Regions from separate parts of the Kitasatospora sp. NPDC059408 genome, predicted to be linked through region 2. Evidence: riboswitches for the same ligand, from Rfam matches in the RefSeq annotation. Region 2 holds a riboswitch; each other region holds the start of a gene.
The links. Region 2 has a riboswitch for thiamine pyrophosphate ahead of thiO (glycine oxidase ThiO). Riboswitches for the same ligand answer to the same signal wherever they lie in the genome.
Positions count from the first base shown of each region.

Region 1: another riboswitch for thiamine pyrophosphate. It lies ahead of thiC (phosphomethylpyrimidine synthase ThiC); the one in region 2 lies ahead of thiO (glycine oxidase ThiO).
Region 3: another riboswitch for thiamine pyrophosphate. It lies ahead of ACFXDE_RS29285 (purine-cytosine permease family protein); the one in region 2 lies ahead of thiO (glycine oxidase ThiO).

Region 1 covers NZ_JBHYWI010000048.1:38,268-44,031, forward strand. The annotation lists gene ACFXDE_RS28100 (SPFH domain-containing protein) at 1-1,130, opposite strand, end outside; gene ACFXDE_RS28105 (hypothetical protein) at 1,305-1,505, opposite strand; TPP riboswitch at 1,603-1,738, shown strand; gene thiC (phosphomethylpyrimidine synthase ThiC) at 1,733-3,547, shown strand; gene ACFXDE_RS28115 (hypothetical protein) at 3,714-3,929, shown strand; gene ACFXDE_RS28120 (hypothetical protein) at 3,985-4,806, opposite strand; gene ACFXDE_RS28125 (metallophosphoesterase) at 5,049-5,764, opposite strand, start outside.
Region 2 covers NZ_JBHYWI010000092.1:16,509-22,272, reverse strand. The annotation lists gene ACFXDE_RS37685 (Rv2175c family DNA-binding protein) at 1-138, opposite strand, end outside; gene ACFXDE_RS37680 (NAD(P)/FAD-dependent oxidoreductase) at 181-1,377, opposite strand; TPP riboswitch at 1,506-1,618, shown strand; gene thiO (glycine oxidase ThiO) at 1,613-2,797, shown strand; gene thiS (sulfur carrier protein ThiS) at 2,794-3,003, shown strand; gene ACFXDE_RS37665 (thiazole synthase) at 3,009-3,806, shown strand; gene pknB (Stk1 family PASTA domain-containing Ser/Thr kinase) at 3,887-5,707, shown strand; gene ACFXDE_RS37655 (sulfite oxidase-like oxidoreductase) at 5,734-5,764, opposite strand, start outside.
Region 3 covers NZ_JBHYWI010000052.1:29,728-35,491, forward strand. The annotation lists gene ACFXDE_RS29270 (DUF5926 family protein) at 1-575, opposite strand, end outside; gene ACFXDE_RS29275 (ATP-binding protein) at 702-1,118, opposite strand; gene ACFXDE_RS29280 (glycerophosphodiester phosphodiesterase family protein) at 1,566-2,390, opposite strand; gene ACFXDE_RS29285 (purine-cytosine permease family protein) at 2,470-3,921, opposite strand; TPP riboswitch at 3,914-4,061, opposite strand; gene ACFXDE_RS29290 (S1C family serine protease) at 4,295-5,764, shown strand, end outside.

The sequences.
Region 1 (5,764 bases), on a different contig from region 2:
AGCCCGAGCGCCCGGGCCGCCTCGGCGTCCGCCAGACCGCGGGCCTCGACGGCCGCGGCCTCCGCCTGACCGGTGGCCCTGGTCGCCTCGGCGGCGGCCAGGCCGCGCAGCTTGGTGGCCTCCGCCTCGGCCGCCGCGGCGACCTTCACCTGGCTGGCGTCGGCCGCCGCCCGCAGCTCGGTCTCCCGGGCGTGCGCCTGGGCCGAGGAGATCCGGGCGTCACGGTCGGCGTCGGCCTTGGTGCGGGTCTCGTACGCCTTGGCGTCGGCCGGCTTGCGGACGTCGATCTGGAGCTGCTGCTCCTTGCGCTGGGCCTCCAGCTCGGCGACCTTCGTCTCCTGGACGACGACCTCCTGGCGGGCGGCCGCCTCGGCGAGCGGTCCGGCCTGCCGGGCGCGGGCGCTCGCGGTGTCCATCTCGGCCTGGTAGGAGGCCTGCTGGATCTCGCTGTTGCGGGTGGCCTCGGCCTTGCGGGCGAACGCCTCCTGCTCCGCCTCGGTGGCCTCGCGGTCGGCGGCGGCGGCCGCGATGCGGGCGTCGCGCTGGACGGCCGCGGCGTGCGGGGCGGCGAGGTTGCGGATGTACCCGGTCGGGTCCAGGATCTCCTGGATCTGCAGCGAGTCGATGATCAGACCGAGCTTCTCCATCTCGGCGCCCGAGGCGGCCCGGGTCTCGCCGGTCAGCCGCTCGCGGTCGCGGATCATGTCCTCGACCGTCAGCCCGCCGACGATGGAGCGCAGGTGACCGGCGAACACGTTGTGCACCCGCTGGCCCATCATCTTCTGCTGGTCCAGGAAACGCCGGGCGGCGTTGGCGATCGACACCGAGTCGTCGCCGACCTTGAAGATGACGACACCCTTGACGTGCACCGGGATGCCCTGCTGCGTCACGCACTCGACGTCCAGCTCGGCCTCGTTGAGGTCCAGCGACAGGCGGCGCACCGCCTGCATGCCCGGGACGACGAAGGTGCCCCGCCCGGTGACGATCCGGAAGCCCAGGCCGTCCCCGTGCTTCGACCCGGAGATGATCAGTGCCTCGTTCGGCTCGGCGACCCGCCACATGAGCTTGAACAGGATGATCACAACGATGATGGAGGCCACCACGGCCCCCGCGACGACGCCGATAACCATCGGCCGACTCCCCCTTCAAGGCACACCGCTCCGTGGCTGCGCGTGGTTGTGCAGGAGTGCGCGGACGCGGTGGCAGCGGAGATTCTGCGCCTGTTCGTGCGCGTGCGCCAGTAGGTGACGTCGTGACTTCGTCCCGGTCCTGTCACGGGCCCGGTGACGAGGGAGGATCGTCCGTCAGAGGGGCGACACGAACACCGTGCGCGGCGCCTGGTACTCGACCACGATCACCTGCGTGCCCGTCGGCAGCGGATCCCCCGGCACCGCCAGGTACGCCAGGAACGCCTCCGTCCCCTGACGCTCGGGCACGTGCACCAGCACCTCCCCGACCAGTCCCGCGCCGACCTTCCCCGTGACCCGTCCCGTCAGTCCGATCATGGGCTTCAGTCTGCGCTCGCCGCCCGCCCACCGGAAGCCCTCTGGACCTGCGGCGATCCTCTCGCTACGGTGTTGGGCGTCATGTGCAGGCAACACCGCCTGCGGACGCGGGAGCTCGGAGCACCGGGCTGAGAGGGCGCTGAACGGTCCGTCGACGGACGGCCGGGACGCTGCGCCGACCGCAGGAACCTGGACCGGGTAATGCCGGCGTAGGGAGTGAAGGTCAGATGACCACGTTCGACGCACAGCCGCAGTCTGCCCAGAGCGCCCCCAGCAGCGAGCGCACCGGCTACCCGACCCCGGCCTGGCGCAAGGCCCACCGCGAGGGATCCCGCCCCGATCTGCGGGTCCCGTTCCGCGAGGTGGTGCTCACCAACGGCAAGACCGTTCCGCTGTACGACACCTCCGGCCCGTACACCGACCCCGCCTACGAGCCCGACGTGCGCCGCGGCCTGCCCGCCCTGCGCGACGCGTGGATCCGCCAGCGCGGCGACGTCGAGGAGTACGACGGTCGCGAGGCCCGCCCCGAGGACGACGGCATCAAGCACACCTCGCCGCGCGGCGGGAACCTGCGCAACCTCGACGCCGTCTTCCCCGGCCGCCCCCGCCGCCCGCTGCGCGGCCGCGGCGGCGCCGCCGTGACCCAACTCGCCTACGCCAAGCGCGGGATCGTCACGCCGGAGATGGAGTTCGTCGCCCTGCGCGAGGGCCTGGCCCCCGAGTTCGTGCGCGACGAGGTGGCCCGCGGCAGGGCCGTCATCCCGGTGAACGTGAACCACCCCGAGGTGGAGCCGGCGATCATCGGCACCAACTTCCTGGTGAAGATCAACGCCAACATCGGCAACTCCGCCGTCACCTCCTCGATCGAGGAGGAGGTGGAGAAGATGACCTGGGCCACCCGTTGGGGCGCCGACACCGTCATGGACCTCTCCACCGGCCGCAACATCCACACCACCCGCGAGTGGATCCTGCGCAACTCCCCCGTGCCGATCGGCACCGTGCCGCTGTACCAGGCCCTGGAGAAGGTCGACGGCAGGGCCGAGGAGCTGAGCTGGGAGGTCTACCGGGACACCATCATCGAGCAGTGCGAGCAGGGCGTCGACTACATGACCGTCCACGCCGGCGTGCTGCTGCGGTACGTCCCGCTGACCGCCCGCCGCAAGACCGGCATCGTCTCGCGCGGCGGCTCGATCATGGCCGCGTGGTGCCTCGCGCACCACAAGGAGAACTTCCTCTACACGAACTTCGAGGAGCTCTGCGACATCCTCGCCGCCTACGACGTCACCTTCTCGCTCGGTGACGGCCTGCGGCCCGGCTCCATCGCCGACGCCAACGACGAGGCGCAGTTCGCCGAGCTGCAGACCCTCGGCGAGCTCGGCCGGATCGCCCGCGAGCGCGACGTCCAGGTGATGATCGAGGGCCCGGGCCACGTCCCGATGCACAAGATCAAGGAGAACATGGATCTCCAGAAGGAGATCTGCGACGAGGCGCCGTTCTACACGCTCGGCCCCCTCACCACGGACGTCGCCCCCGGCTACGACCACATCACCTCCGGCATCGGCGCCGCGATGATCGCCTGGTGGGGCACCGCGATGCTCTGCTACGTGACGCCCAAGGAGCACCTGGGCCTGCCCAACCGGGACGACGTCAAGACCGGCGTGATCACCTACAAGATCGCCGCCCACGCCGCCGACCTCGCCAAGGGCCACCCCGGCGCCCAGGCCTGGGACGACGCCCTCTCCGACGCCCGCTTCGAGTTCCGCTGGGAGGACCAGTTCAACCTGGCCCTCGACCCGGAGACCGCGCGCGACTTCCACGACGAGACCCTCCCCGCCGAGCCGGCCAAGACCGCGCACTTCTGCTCGATGTGCGGCCCGAAGTTCTGCTCGATGAAGATCTCGCAGAAGATCCGCGACGAGCACGGCGACGGCTCCACGGCCGTCGGCACCGAGTTCGACGCCGAGGCGCTGGCCGGCATGCAGGCCATGTCCGAGGAGTTCAAGGCCCACGGCAACAAGGTCTACCTGCCGATGGCGGACTGACCGCCGCCGCCCCAGAGCCGGCCCGCGTTCCTCCGGGGGGAGAGCGCGGGCCGTTTTCCTTTCCACCCGGCGGCCTCGGACGGGTTCCGGCCTTTGCCGCCACGCCGTCGTGCGTCCGGGGGAAATCGGAGGCACCCTGGGGGGAAGGCCGACCAAGGAGGCAGCGATGGGCAGCCCGATCAAGGGGACCGATCCGAGCGACGAGACGAACCGGGACGCCAAGGCGTCCCCGCGGCAGCTGTACAGCGGTGGCGAGCGGCCCTTCGACCCCGAGGACCTGGTCATGGCGTCCGGGCAGGACGTCACGCCCGAGCGCCTCGCGTGGGCCAGGCGGCAGATCGACGAGAAGGGCGCGGCGGCGCTCGAACGCTACCTGCCGTAGCGGCCGCTCCGGGGTCCTGCGCGCTGCCCCGGGCGTGGCCCGGGGCAGCGGTGCGTCAGCCGACCTCGTCGGGGCCGGTGAAGCCCGGCGGGGTGTAGCCGGGGGTGCTGAAGTCGGGCGGGGTGAAGGCGGCGGGGCGGGAGGCGCGGCCCTCGGGGTCGGTGAGGCCGTCGGGGCCCGGGCTGGTGTAGCCCGGCGGGGTGTAGCCGGGGCTGGTGAAGTCCGGGCGCTGGGCGGGGACGGCCGGGAGGCCGGCGTGCAGGTAGGGGAGGAGGCCGCGGTCGCGCAGGGCGGTGCGCCAGGCGCGGCGGGCGGCGGCGAGCTCGGCGGCGAGGTCGGGGTCGGTGCCCGCGGGGGCGCCGGAGCCGTCGCGTAACGCGGTGAGGACGAGCCCGACGAGGCCGACGGTCATCGCGACGATCCCGGCCGCGAGCGCGATCCAGCCCGCGGTGAGCAGGGAGCGGGCGAGGACGAGCCCGGGGTCGGCGGCGCGCAGGGCGTACCCGAGGAGCAGCAGGACCAGCGCCGCGGCCCAGGCCAGGATCGGGGTGAGCACGGTGAGGACCGGGAAGAGCCCGGCGCCGCCGTCGGCGGAGCGCAGCTGGGAGAGCAGGCCGGGGGCGGCCGGCTCGGCGCCCTCGGCGGGCGGGGGCGTGCTGCGCAGGCTCTCGCGCAGCCCGGTGTAGTGCTCGTACTCGGTGGCGGCCGCGGCGGCGATGGCGTCGGCGTCGCGCAGGGCGCGGGCGCGCAGCTGGTCGGCGGTGAGTGCGCCGGGCGCGCGGAGGGCGGTGCGGACGGTGCCGTCGCGGAGGGCTTCGGCGAGGAGGCGCTCGTACTCCGGGCGGTCCTCGGCGAGCAGCGGCGGGGGGTTGGTCATGGGGACCCCGTTCATGCGGACCCCGGTTCGCTCCGCCTCGCGGGCTGGGTGGGCCCGCAGGGGCGCCGAATCGGGCGCGGAGGCGGGCCGCCGGACGGGCGGCCGCTCGTGGTGTGCCTCATGGTAGGGGCGGGTGCGCCCGCGCTGACAGTCCGATTCCGGAATTTCGCGCCCCGGGCCGCGCGCGTGCGACGGCCCGGGCGCCGGGAACACCCGTGCGACGGGTGGGCCGTCGGGTGACGTCAGTTGACGGGCAGTCGGGCGATGAGCAGGCGCCCTTCCATGGTGACGCCGCCGTCCATGGCGACCGCGAGGTCGTCGGCGTACACGTACGGCCCGGGGATGTGCGGCGGGGCGCCGTCGTCGGCGTGCACAGCGCCGGTGAGGTACGGGATCGGGCTGTGGCCGTGCACGATCCGGCTGCCGCCGTAGGTGTCGAGGAGCTCGTGGACGGCCGTCGGGCCGGCGTCGCCGCGGAAGGCGAAGCGCTTGGTGAAGCGGCGGAAGCAGTCCCACCACTCGTCCACGCCCTCGTCGGCGAGCAGGCTGTGCACCGCGTCGTTGACGTCGGGGATGGACTCGCCGTACTCCAGGTAGGCGGTGGTGTCGGAGTGCAGCAGCAGGTGGCCGTCCTCGATGGCGATGGCGGGCAGCCGGGAGAGCCAGCTGATGTGGTGCGCCTGGAGCCGGTCGAGGTCGTGCTGCTGGCCGCCGTTGAGCCGCCAGGCGGCGAGGAAGGAGGCGGTGCCGGCGGTGGACTGGACGGGTTCGTCCCCGTACCTGGCGGCGCCGAGGAAGAGCAGTTCGTGATTGCCCATCAGGGCCCGGCAGTAGCCGCCCGCGGCGGCGGCCTCGGCGGCGAGCTGCATGACGAGGTCGATGACGCCGATGCCGTCGGGGCCGCGGTCGGTGAAGTCGCCGAGGAACCAGATCCGGGAGCGGCCGGCGCACCAGTGGC
Region 2 (5,764 bases):
CCGCCGGACGGCGATCAGGCCGCCGTTGCGGACGAGGTCGCGCACCTCGGTGACGCGGACCCCCCACTGCTCCGAGATGTCGGGCAGGTACATCCACTCGGCGACCAGGGCTTCAATCTTGCTTTCGATCTCACTCACGCCACCAGACTGCCACCTCCGGAGCCCGCCGCGCACCAGCCGCTACCCCGCGACCGCCGATTTCAGCGCCACCGCCGGGTCCGCGGCCCGGGCCGGGTCCAGCGCGGTGCCGCGCTCGATCAGGCGGCGGCCCTGGGTGAGGTCGCGCGGGCGGTCCACGGCCAGCAGCGCGCTCGGCACGCCGTCGCGCAGCCACAGCACCGACCAGGTCGCGTCCTGCGGGGAGCCGCGCCAGAGCAGCTCGTCGCCGTCGGCGTGCCGCCCGGCGTACTGCACCATGCGGCCGAACTGCTCCGACCAGAAGTACGGCACCGGGTCGTACGGCGCGTCCACCCCGAGGACGGCGGCGGCCGCCGCCTCGCCGGACTGCAGCGCGTGGTCCCAGTGCTGGACGGCCAGCCGGGCGCCGGAGCGGACCGACGGGTAGCTGACGCAGTCGCCGGCCGCGAAGACGCCCGGCAGGCTGGTGCGCAGCCGCCCGTCCACGACGACCGCACCGGTCGCGTCCAGCTCGACGCCCGTGCCGGCCAGCCAGTCGGTCGCGGGCCGGGCGCCGATGCCGACCACCACCTCGTCGGCGGGCAGGTGCGAACCGTCGGCCAGCAGCACCGCGCCGGGCTCGACGGCCGCGACGCCGACGCCGCAGCGCAGGTCCACCCCGGCCCCGGCGTACCAGGCGGCCATCGCCGCGCCGACCTCCCCGGGCAGCGCACCGGGAACGGGCGCCGGGCCCGCCTCGACGACGGTCACCTCGCATCCGGCCTCCCGGGCGGCGGTGGCCACCTCCGCGCCGATCCAGCCGGCGCCGACCAGCACCAGGCGCAGGCCGGGCCGCAGCAGCGCGCGCAGGGCGAGCGCGTCGTCCAGGGTGTGCAGGAGGTGGGCGCGCTCGGCGCCGGGCAGGGCGCGCGGGGTCGCGCCGGTGGCGATCACCAGCGATCCGTACGGGAGGTCGCCGGCGTCGGTGTGCAGCACGCCCGGGGTGAGTCCGGTGGCGCGCCGGCCGGTGAGCAGCTCGACGCCGAGGTGCGGGAAGTCGATGTCCAGCGTGGTGGCGTCGCTCTTGCCGAGCAGGACGTCCTTGGAGAGCGGCGGCCGGTCGTACGGCGCGTGCGGCTCCTCCCCGACCAGCACGATCCGCCCCTGCCAGCCGCCCCGCCGCAGCCCCAGCGCACACTGCGCGCCGGCCAGCCCGGCCCCGACGACGACCACCCGATCCGTTCCGCTCAGCTCTGCCACGGCGCCACTGTACTCAGCCGCCCCACGCGCCCCGGCGGCCCGTCCGTCCCGCGCACGGGCGGGCCGCGCCGGGCCCGTCCACCCTTCGTACGGGCCTTCGGCCGGGCGGACCACCGGAGTTATGGTGGGGACACCATCACGGGAGCCCGGCGTACCGGGCTGAGAGGCGGGCTGGCACGGCCCGCGACCGTCCGAACCTGATCCGGGTCATACCGGCGAAGGGAGAAGAGCAGCTTTGACACGCTTGGCACCGGGCAGCCGCGCCGACGTGCTGGTGATCGGCGGGGGCGTCATCGGCCTCGCCGTCGCCTGGCGGGCGGCGCAGCGCGGCCTGGAGGACATCGTCGTGGTCGACCCCTCCCCCGGTCACGGGGCGGCCGGGGTCGCGGCCGGGATGCTCGCCCCGGTCACCGAGCTGCAGTACGGCGAGGAGCCGCTGCTGCGCCTCGGGATGGCCTCGAACGAGCGGTACGCGGCGTTCGCCGCCGAGCTCACCGAGGCGAGCGGCGGCGAGGACACCGGCTACCGCCGGTGCGGCACGGTCGCCGTCGCGCTGGACTCCGACGACCGCGCGGAGCTGCGCGACCTGCACGCCTTCCACGAGCGGCTCGGCCTCGACTCGACCTGGCTGACCGGCCGGGAGGCCCGCAAGCTGGAACCGATGCTGGCCCCCGGCGTGCGCGGCGGCCTGCACGTGGCCGACGACCACCAGGTGGACCCCCGCCGGCTGCTGACCGCGCTGGTCCGCGCCTGCGAACGCGCGGGCGTCGTGTTCCACCGCACCGAGGCCGTCGAGCTGCTGGTCGAGGGTGGCCGCGCGGTCGGCGCCCGGCTCGGCACCGGCGGGACCCTCGCCGCCGACCGGGTCGTCCTCGCCGCCGGCCCGCACAGCCACCGGCTGCCCGGCCTGCCGGAGGACGTGCTGCCGGCGGTCCGTCCGGTCAAGGGGCAGATCCTGCGGCTGCGGATCCCCGACGCCTACCGGCCCTTCCTCAACCGCAACGTCCGCGCGGTCGTGCGCGGGCAGCACCTGTACCTGGTGCCGCGCGAGAACGGCGAGCTGGTGATCGGCGCGACCACCGAGGAGCAGGGCTACGACACCACCGTCACCGCCGGCGGGGTCTACGAACTCCTGCGCGACGCCCACGAGTTGGTCCCCGGCATCACCGAACTCCCGCTCGTCGAGACCTCGGCCGGGCTGCGTCCCGGCTCGCCGGACAACGCACCGCTGCTCGGACCGACCGACCTGCCCGGCCTGGTCGCCGCGACCGGCCACTACCGCAACGGCGTCCTGCTCACCCCGGTCACCGCCGACCTGCTCGCCGACTACCTGGCGACCGGCGAAGTCCCCGAGCTCGCACGGCCGTTCGCACCCTCCCGGTTCTCCCCCGCCCGCTCCACCACGAAGGCCGTCGCATGACCGACATCGCACTGACCGTCAACGGCGAGCCCCGCAAGGTGCCCGCCGCGACCACCCTCGCCGAGGTGGTCACCACCCTCAGCAAGGCCAACACCGGCGTCGCCGCCGCGCTCAACGAGGCCGTGGTGCCGCGTGGTTCGTGGTCCGAGACGCGGCTCTCGGCGGGCGACCGGATCGAGATCCTCACCGCCGTGCAGGGAGGCTGAGCGCCATGGCCGACGACCTCTTCACCATCGCCGGGACGACCTTCACCTCCCGGCTCATCATGGGCACCGGCGGCGCCCCCAGCCTGGAGGTCCTGGAGCAGGCCCTGCGGGTCTCGGGCACCGAGCTGACCACCGTCGCGATGCGCCGGGTCGACGCGACCACCCAGGGCTCCGTCCTGGACGTGCTGACCCGCAACGGCATCCGGGTGCTGCCCAACACGGCCGGCTGCTTCACCGCCGGCGAGGCCGTGCTGACCGCCCGGCTGGCCCGCGAGGCACTCGGCACCGACTGGGTGAAGCTGGAGGTCATCGCCGACGAGCGGACCCTCCTGCCGGACCCGATCGAGCTGCTGGACGCCGCCGAGACCCTCGTCGACGACGGCTTCACGGTGCTCCCGTACACCAACGACGACCCGGTGCTGGCCCGCAAGCTGGAGGACGTCGGCTGCGCGGCGATCATGCCGCTCGGCTCGCCGATCGGCTCCGGCCTCGGCATCCGCAACCCGCACAACTTCCAGCTGATCGTGGAGGGCGCGAACGTCCCGGTCGTCCTGGACGCGGGCGCCGGCACCGCCTCCGACGTCGCGCTGGCGATGGAGCTCGGCTGCTCCGCCGTGATGCTCGCCTCCGCGGTGACCCGCGCACAGGACCCGGTCCTGATGGCCGAGGCCATGCGGCACGCCACCGAGGCCGGCCGCCTCGCCCACCGGGCCGGCCGGATCCCGCGCCGCTTCCACGCGGAGGCCTCCTCCGCGATGGCCGGCCGCGCCGACCTCGACACCCGCGAGCGTCCGGCGTTCTGACGCGGCACCCGTGTCACAAGCCGGTCCCGGAGGCGATGTCCGCCGGGACCGGCCGTGACCCGCCGCACTACACTCCTCGGGTGGACACGGCATGGCGCGACCCCCTGATCGGTACCCTGCTCGACGGCCGGTACCGGGTCGAGCAGCGCATCGCGACCGGCGGCATGTCCACGGTCTACAAGGGCACCGACACCCGGCTCGACCGCGTGCTCGCCCTCAAGGTGATGCACCCCGACCTCGCCGGGGACGAGGGCTTCACCGCCCGCTTCATCCGTGAGGCCAAGGCCGTCGCCCGCCTCGCCCACCCCAACGTGGTCAACGTCTTCGACCAGGGCGCCGACCACGGGAACGTCTTCCTCGCCATGGAGTACGTGCCCGGCCGTACCCTGCGCGACCTGCTGCGCGACCGCGGCGCGCTGTCGATCCGGGCCGCGCTGGACATCATGGAGCCGGTGCTCGCCGCACTCGGCGCCGCCCACCGCGCCGGGCTGGTCCACCGGGACGTCAAGCCGGAGAACGTGCTGATCACCGACGGCGGCCTGGTCAAGGTCGCCGACTTCGGCCTGGTCCGGGTCCTGGGCAGCGCCGACGGCGCCCCCACCTCGACGACCACCGCCACCGGCGGCACCGTCATGGGCACCGTCTCCTACCTCGCGCCCGAGCAGATCCTCCCGGACGCCCCCACCGACCAGCGCGTGGACGTCTACGCGGCCGGCATCCTGCTGTACGAGATGCTCACCGGCACGCGCCCGCACACCGGCGACAACCCCGTCCAGGTCATGTACAAGCACCTGCACGAGGACGTCCCCCCACCCTCGCGCAGCGTCCCGACCGTCCCCCCGGCGCTCGACGCGATAGTGCTCGGCGCCTGCGCCCGGACCCCCGACACCCGCCCGTACGACGCCGTCGAGCTGCTGGCCACCCTGCAGCGGGTCCGGCGCGAGCTCGGCCCGGCCGAGCTGGACGCCGAGCCGCCGACGTCCACCAGGCCCAGCCCGCGCTACCCGACCAGCGAGCCGACCTCGGTGATCCAGCGCACGCCGCAGGCCGCCCCGCACCAGCTGCCGCTCCCCCTCCCGCAGCCGGTCGAGCCGCCCGTGGCCGAGCGCACCAGCGTCCTCGACGTCCCGCCGGACCTGATGGACCAGCTGCTGGTCGAGCCCCGCCCGTACGACGAGCCCACCCCCGTCCGCCCGCCCCGCCCGAACCCGCTGCGCCGCGTCCCGCGCAAGCCGGTGATCTGGGCCTCCGCGCTGACCGTCCTGGTGCTGCTGGTCGGCGGCGTGACGTACGGGCTGTCCGAGTCGCTGTACGGGCCGGTGCCCGGGGTGCTCGGCAAGGACCGCGCCGAGGCGCAGCGGATCCTGGACAAGGACGGCATGCACGGGAAGTTCGTGGACGCGTACAGCGAGACCGTGCCGTCCGGCCAGGTGATCTCCACCGACCCCGGGGTGGGCACTCGGTCGCGCAAGAGCGACGCCGTGACGGTCACCGTCTCCAAGGGGCCGCACCGGATCGCCGTGCCGGACGTCACGGGCAAGCCCGCCGACCTCGCCGCGTCCACGCTGACCGGCGTGCAACTGGCGAAGGGCTCGGTGACCCAGACGTTCAACGACGCCGTGCCCGAGGGCTCGGTGATCAGCAGCTCGCCGGCGGCCGGCCAGCAGGTGGCGGAGAACACCCCGGTCTCGCTGGTGGTCAGCAAGGGCATGGTGCCGGTGCCGGACGTCACCGGGATGACGAAGGACGCGGCCGAGAAGGCGCTCACGGCGGCCGGGTTCACGATGCAGACCACCGGGGTCAACCTGTTCGGCAGCGGCAAGGCGAGCAGCCAGTTCCCGGCGGCCGGCGAGCGGCGTCCCCAGCACACCGCGGTGACGGTCAACTTCCCCTTCATCTGAGGGGGTTGGGGCCCAGGGCCCAGGGCCTAGCGGAGCGGGCCGTCCCCCGGCTCCTCC
Region 3 (5,764 bases), on a different contig from region 2:
GCGGTCTCGGCGTCCTCCAGCCAGAACTCGAAGCCGGTGTGCACGGCGGGCGTGAAGTCCGCCGTGACGTCCAGCAGGTCCTGCAGGCGGCGCCCGCCCGGGACGGTCCGGCGGGCCGGCACGGGGCTGCCCGGCTCGGCGGCCAGGGCCAGCTCCAGCGCGTCCGCGAGGTCGCGGCTCAGGTCGCCCGAGGAGGACTGGGTCTGCAGGCCGAGCAGGATCGAGCCGTCCTGGCGGCGCAGGGCCGGCCAGGCGAGCGGCAGGACGGTGGCCAGGGTGACCGACGGCACCTCGCCGACGGCGGTCCCGGCGACTCCGGCGGCCAGCGTCAGCGGCACGGTGGCGGCGGGCACCAGCTCGCGCAGCGCGACCCAGTCGGCCTCGCCCGGCAGGCCCTCGAACGGGCGGTGCACCAGCTCCTGCACCGCGTGCGAGGCCTCCCGGCCGTGGCAGGCCTTGTACCGGCGGCCCGAGCCGCACGGGCAGTCGTCGCGGGCCCCGACCACGGGGACCTCACCCGTGACGGCGGTGGTGGACTGGCGCTGCGGCGCCTTCTTGGCGGCCTTCTTGCCCATGGTGCGGCTCTCCCGGGGACGGTGGTCCTTTGCTCCGGGAAGCCTACTGACGTTCTCCCGGCGCGCGGGCACGCGCCGGGGCGGGAGCGCTGCGGCGGGGGCGCCCGGGGCCTGCGGGCGGGGCGCTCAGGCGCTGCGGGCGTCACCGCCGGTGCGCCTGGCGTGCCGCGCGCGGGCGGGCAGCGCGGCCCAGACCGTCACCTCGCCGGGTGCGTCGCGCACGCCCCAGTCGCTCGCGAGCTGGTCGACGATGCCCAGGCCGCGGCCGCCGCGCGAGGTCAGCGAGGGGCTGCCGGGCTCGGGCCGCGTCGGTGCGCCGCCGTCGGTGACCTCCACCGTCAGCACGCCGTCCGCGTGCATCTGCCAGCGGACGAGCACGCCGCCGTCGTCGCCGGGCTGTTCCGCGTCCCGGCCGGCCGGCGCACCGGCGTGCGGCCCGGACGGGACGCCGACCAGTACCTGGTCGACGACCTCGGCCAGGGTGCCGCGCCCGAGCGCGGGCAGCGGGCCGAGCGGCCGGGCGTACCGGCACGCATTGCTCAACAGCTCGGAAAGGATCAGTACGGCATCATCGATGACCGGTTCCGGTATCTGCCGATCACCCAGATCTCGACGCAGTCGGCGCCGTGCGACCCCGACACTCGCTGGGCCGTGCGGCACTGCCATGGTCGATGAAGTCGGCACTTCGCGCGCCACCATCAACGCCACCCCCGGACCTCCTTCAGCGTATGCCGAGGGATGGATGCCCCTTGGTAATGCGTCGGAAACGACCGCGCGACGATCCCGCGAGCCCATTTCGAGCAGCGCGACCGAGGGTGGGCGGGAGGTCATTCCCCGCTCACCCTCCGTCGCGCCGGCGCACGATTTCCGGCAAGAAACGTGCGCGGAAGGTTTGAATGCCGACCGGATCGGTCGGGTTCGGCGATCAGGTTCCGACAGAGCGGTCGGCACCCACCGGGATCCGTGGGACCCGTGGGCGCTCCGGGGCCCTCAGCGGCCGAGCTGCGCCAGCACCTGCGCGGGCTTGTTGGTGATGATCGCCGACACCCCGAGCTCCAGGCACAGGTCCACGTCGGCCGGCTCGTCGACCGTCCACACGTGCACCTCGTGGCCCAGCTCGCGCAGCCGCGGCACCAGGTCGGGCTTGGCCCGCACCAGGTCGATGCCGGGCCCGGCGATCCGCGCCCCGCCGGGCAGCGGCCGGCCCTCCCGCAGCCGGCCGAGCAGCGGCAGCATCCGCTCGATCAGGAACACCCGCGGGTAGTCCGGCGCGGCGGCGGCCACCCGGTCCAGCGCGATCGACGAGAAGCTCATGATCCGGGCGGACGGGCGGTCGCCCTCGCGGGTGCCGGAGATCTTGAACCGTTCGAGCATCCGGAGCAGCTCGGCCTCGACCCGGCCGCGGAAGCGCACCGGGTGCTTGGTCTCGATCGCCAGGTCCACCGGCCGTCCGCAGTCCACGACCAGCTCCAGCAGCCGCTCCAGGGTCAGCACGCCGCGCAGCTCGGGGTCGGTGCTGGGCCGGCCGGTCTTCCAGGCGCCGAAGTCGTAGTCCTGCAGCTCGGCGAGCGTCATCGCCGAGACGGTGCCGCGGCCGTTGGAGACCCGGCCGATGCGGCGGTCGTGCACGCAGACCAGCTCGCCGTCGGCAGTCACCCGGACGTCGCACTCGACGGCGTCCGCGCCCTCCTCGAGGGCCCGCCGGTAGGCGGCCAGGGTGTGCTCGGGCAGGGCGTCCGAGGAGCCGCGGTGGGCGACTACCTGGACGGACGGCGCGGTGCGCGGGGCCGTCGAAGACAGATCTGGGCTGGTCACGCCGTCAACGATAGGCGGAGCAGGTGACGCGGAGGCGAAGACGGTCCCAACCCGAGGGGCCGTCCTCGCCTCCCGTCCCTCAGTGCTGCGGGGTGCGCCGGCTCAGCGGGGTGAGCGCCCAGGTGACCAGCGCGGGCACCGCGAAGGCGAACAGCGAGGCCGACGTCCACTCCTGCGGGGTGAAGTGCAGCGCCCCCTGGGCCGAGGTCCAGAAGTCGGTCCACCAGCCGGCCACCGGGGTCGGCGCGATGAACTGGTAGACCGCGAAGCCGAGCACCCACGGCAGCAGCATCAGCCAGCGCGAGGGCGCCTCGGCGGTGAGGTTCCAGCCGTTGCGGCCGGCGCCGAAGAAGTAGTCCACCGCCAGCACGGCCAGCAGCGGCACGAAGACCGAGCCGATCAGGCCGAGGAAGTTGGTGTACGTGTCGGTGAACTTGTCGATCCGCAGCGCCAGCACGGTGGTCAGCAGGCCGATCGCGCCGGACAGCACCCGGCGGTCCGCCCGCGGCAGCAGGTTCTGCACCGACATCGCGGTCGAGTACACGTTGGCGAAGGACTGGTCCGTCTCGCGCAGCACCAGCACCAGCAGGAACAGCCAGCCCGCCCAGACGCCGAGGAAGGAGTCGAAGATCTTGTTCGGGTCGCCGTCGGACTGCAGCAGCGCCATCAGGCCCAGCGCGTAGCACCACACCTGGGCGACGGTGTAGCCGGAGAAGCTGCCCCAGAACGCCGAGCGCGGCGTGCGCGAGTGCCGCGTGTAGTCGGCGGCGAGCGGGACGAAGGAGATCGACACCGCGATCATCGCGTCGGTGGCGCCCAGGAAGCCGTGCCAGTTGCCCTTGCCCGGGTCGGGCACGCCGTGCCGGCCCAGCTGGACGGTCAGGTAGACCATCGCGACGGCGACGGCGCCCGCCACGAAGCGCCGCAGCACCCGGATCGAGCCGAGCGGCCAGATCGTCAGCACGGTGGTCAGCCCGCCCGCGAGCAGGACGAACAGCCACCGGTAGCCGTCCGTGTGGGCGACCGTCTGCGCGCCCGCCGCGATCGTCAGGAGCTCGAACACGCCCCAGCCGATGCACTGGACGATGTTCAGCACCGTCGGGACGTACGAGAGCCGGGTGCCGAACAGCCCGCGCAGGTTCGCCATCGCCGGTGCGCCGGTGCGGGCGCCGATCAGCGCGGCCACGCCGAGCATCGCGGTGCCCACCGCGGTGCCGGCCACGATCGCGGTGCCCGCGGCGGCCAGCGACAGCTCGCTGCCCGGGGCGCCGAGCACGGTGGCGGCGGTGGAGAAGCCGATCAGGCTGACGCCGAGGTTCATCCACAGCGCGAAGTGGTCGCGGAAACGCAGCGTGCGCGGCGGCTCGGCGTCGAGGACGAGTGGCGCCTCGGCCTTCTCCGGCCGGTCCAGCAGCGCGGTCGCGGCGGCGGTCCCGCCGGTTCCGGGCCCGTCGTGACCGGTCGTGGACGATTCGGAGAAACCCTTGGACTCGGGCGCGCCCGAAGAAGAGGATGGCGAAGCAGGCGGCATGGCCGATACTCCCTACGCCGGCATTACCCGGACAGGTTCCGGCGGTCAACGCCCCCTCGACGGTCCGCCCGGGATCCCGTGGCGTACGGTCGACCAGCGCACTCTCAGCCTGGAAGGTCCAAGCTCCCGCGTGTCAGTTTGGAGCGACAGGCTAACCGGCACCGGGGCGAACGCCCAAGGCCAGGGGGCGTGCGGTCCGCATCGCGGGACGTTCGGCGGGGGTGGGGGAGCCGCCGCCGGGAACGTGTCGTCGAGCGGAGGCGTCGGTCCCGCCTAAGGATTCTTATGAGTTCTTCAGAGGGGTCCTTACGGCAATCGAATCGGCAGTGCGAAAAACTATGGTCCTTGGTTCTGTCAGCTATGGAGGTCGTCCGTGAGCACCGAGCGCGAGGTTGGGCCCACCGGGCCGCAGGGGGAGCAGCCCTCGGGCACCGAGGCCGCGGCAGCGGCCGCGGCTCCGGACGGGCACAAGCCCACCATGGCCTTCGGCAGGATCCCCGAGCCCGAGGCCCCGGCGGACGCCGCGCCGGCCGACGGCGGGCACAAGCCGACCATGGCCTTCGGCCGGGTGCCCGAGCCCGAGGCCCCGGCGGACGCCGCGCCGGCCGAGGGCGGGCACAAGCCCACCATGGCCTTCACCAAGGTCCCCGCCCCGGAGGCGGCGCCCGTCGCCCCCGCTGCGCCCGCGGCGGCCCCCGCCGCGCCCGCCGAGGCGCCGGTCGCGCCGGTCGCACCGGTCGCACCGGTCGCACCGGTCGCCGAGAGCGGCTACATCGACGCCCCGCCGCCGGTCCTGCCGCCCGCCCCGGCCGCGGCACCGGCTGCGCCCGTCGCCCCGGCCGCGCCCGCCGCGCCCGTCGGCGAGGCCACCCCGGTCCTGCCGCCGGTCGCCAACCCGTACGCGACGCCGACCCACGGCGTCCCCGCCGCCAGCGCCCACGACCCGTACGCCGCCCCCGGCGCCCAGCACCCGTTCGGCGCCGGCCGCCCGCTCGGCGGCTGGGGCGCGGGGCACGACACCACCGCCGCGCACGGCATTCCCGGCTACCCGGGCGCCCCCGGTGCGCCCGGCGGTCCCGCGGGCCCGCTCGGTTACCCGGCGGACTACCCCGGCGGCCCGGCCGGCCCCGGCGGTCCCCGCAAGAAGCGCGGCGGCCTGGTCGCCCTGATCGCCGCCGTCGCCCTCGTGGCGGGCATCGCCGGCGGTGCCGTCGGCGTGGCGGTCTCGGGCAACGGCAACTCCGTCGCCTCCGCGGACGACCACCGCAGCACCACCATCCAGGCCAGCAACACCCAGAAGAACGAGCCCGCCCCCGGCTCGATCGCCGCCATCGCGCAGAAGGCGCTGCCGAGCGTCGTCACCATCAAGGCGCAGAACAGCAGCGAGTCGGGCACCGGCACCGGCTTCGTCTTCGACACCGAGGGCCACATCCTCACCAACAACCACGTGGTGGCGCCCGCCGTCACCGGCGGCGGCGGCAAACTGACCGTCAAGTTCGCCGACGGCTCCTCCTACAGCGCCTCCGTGCTCGGCCGCGCCGAGGGCTACGACGTGGCCGTCGTCAAGATCGACAACCCGCCGAAGGAGAAGCTGAGCCCGCTCACGCTGGCCGATTCCGACAAGGTCAACGTCGGCGACGCCACCATCGCGATCGGCGCGCCGTACGGCCTGGAGTCGACCGTCACCAGCGGCATCATCAGCGCCAAGGACCGCCCGGTCGCCTCCGGCGACGAGACCGGCGCCCAGGCCTCCTACATGAACGCCCTGCAGACCGACGCCTCGATCAACCCCGGCAACTCCGGCGGCCCGCTGCTCGACTCCAGCGGCGCCGTGGTCGGCATC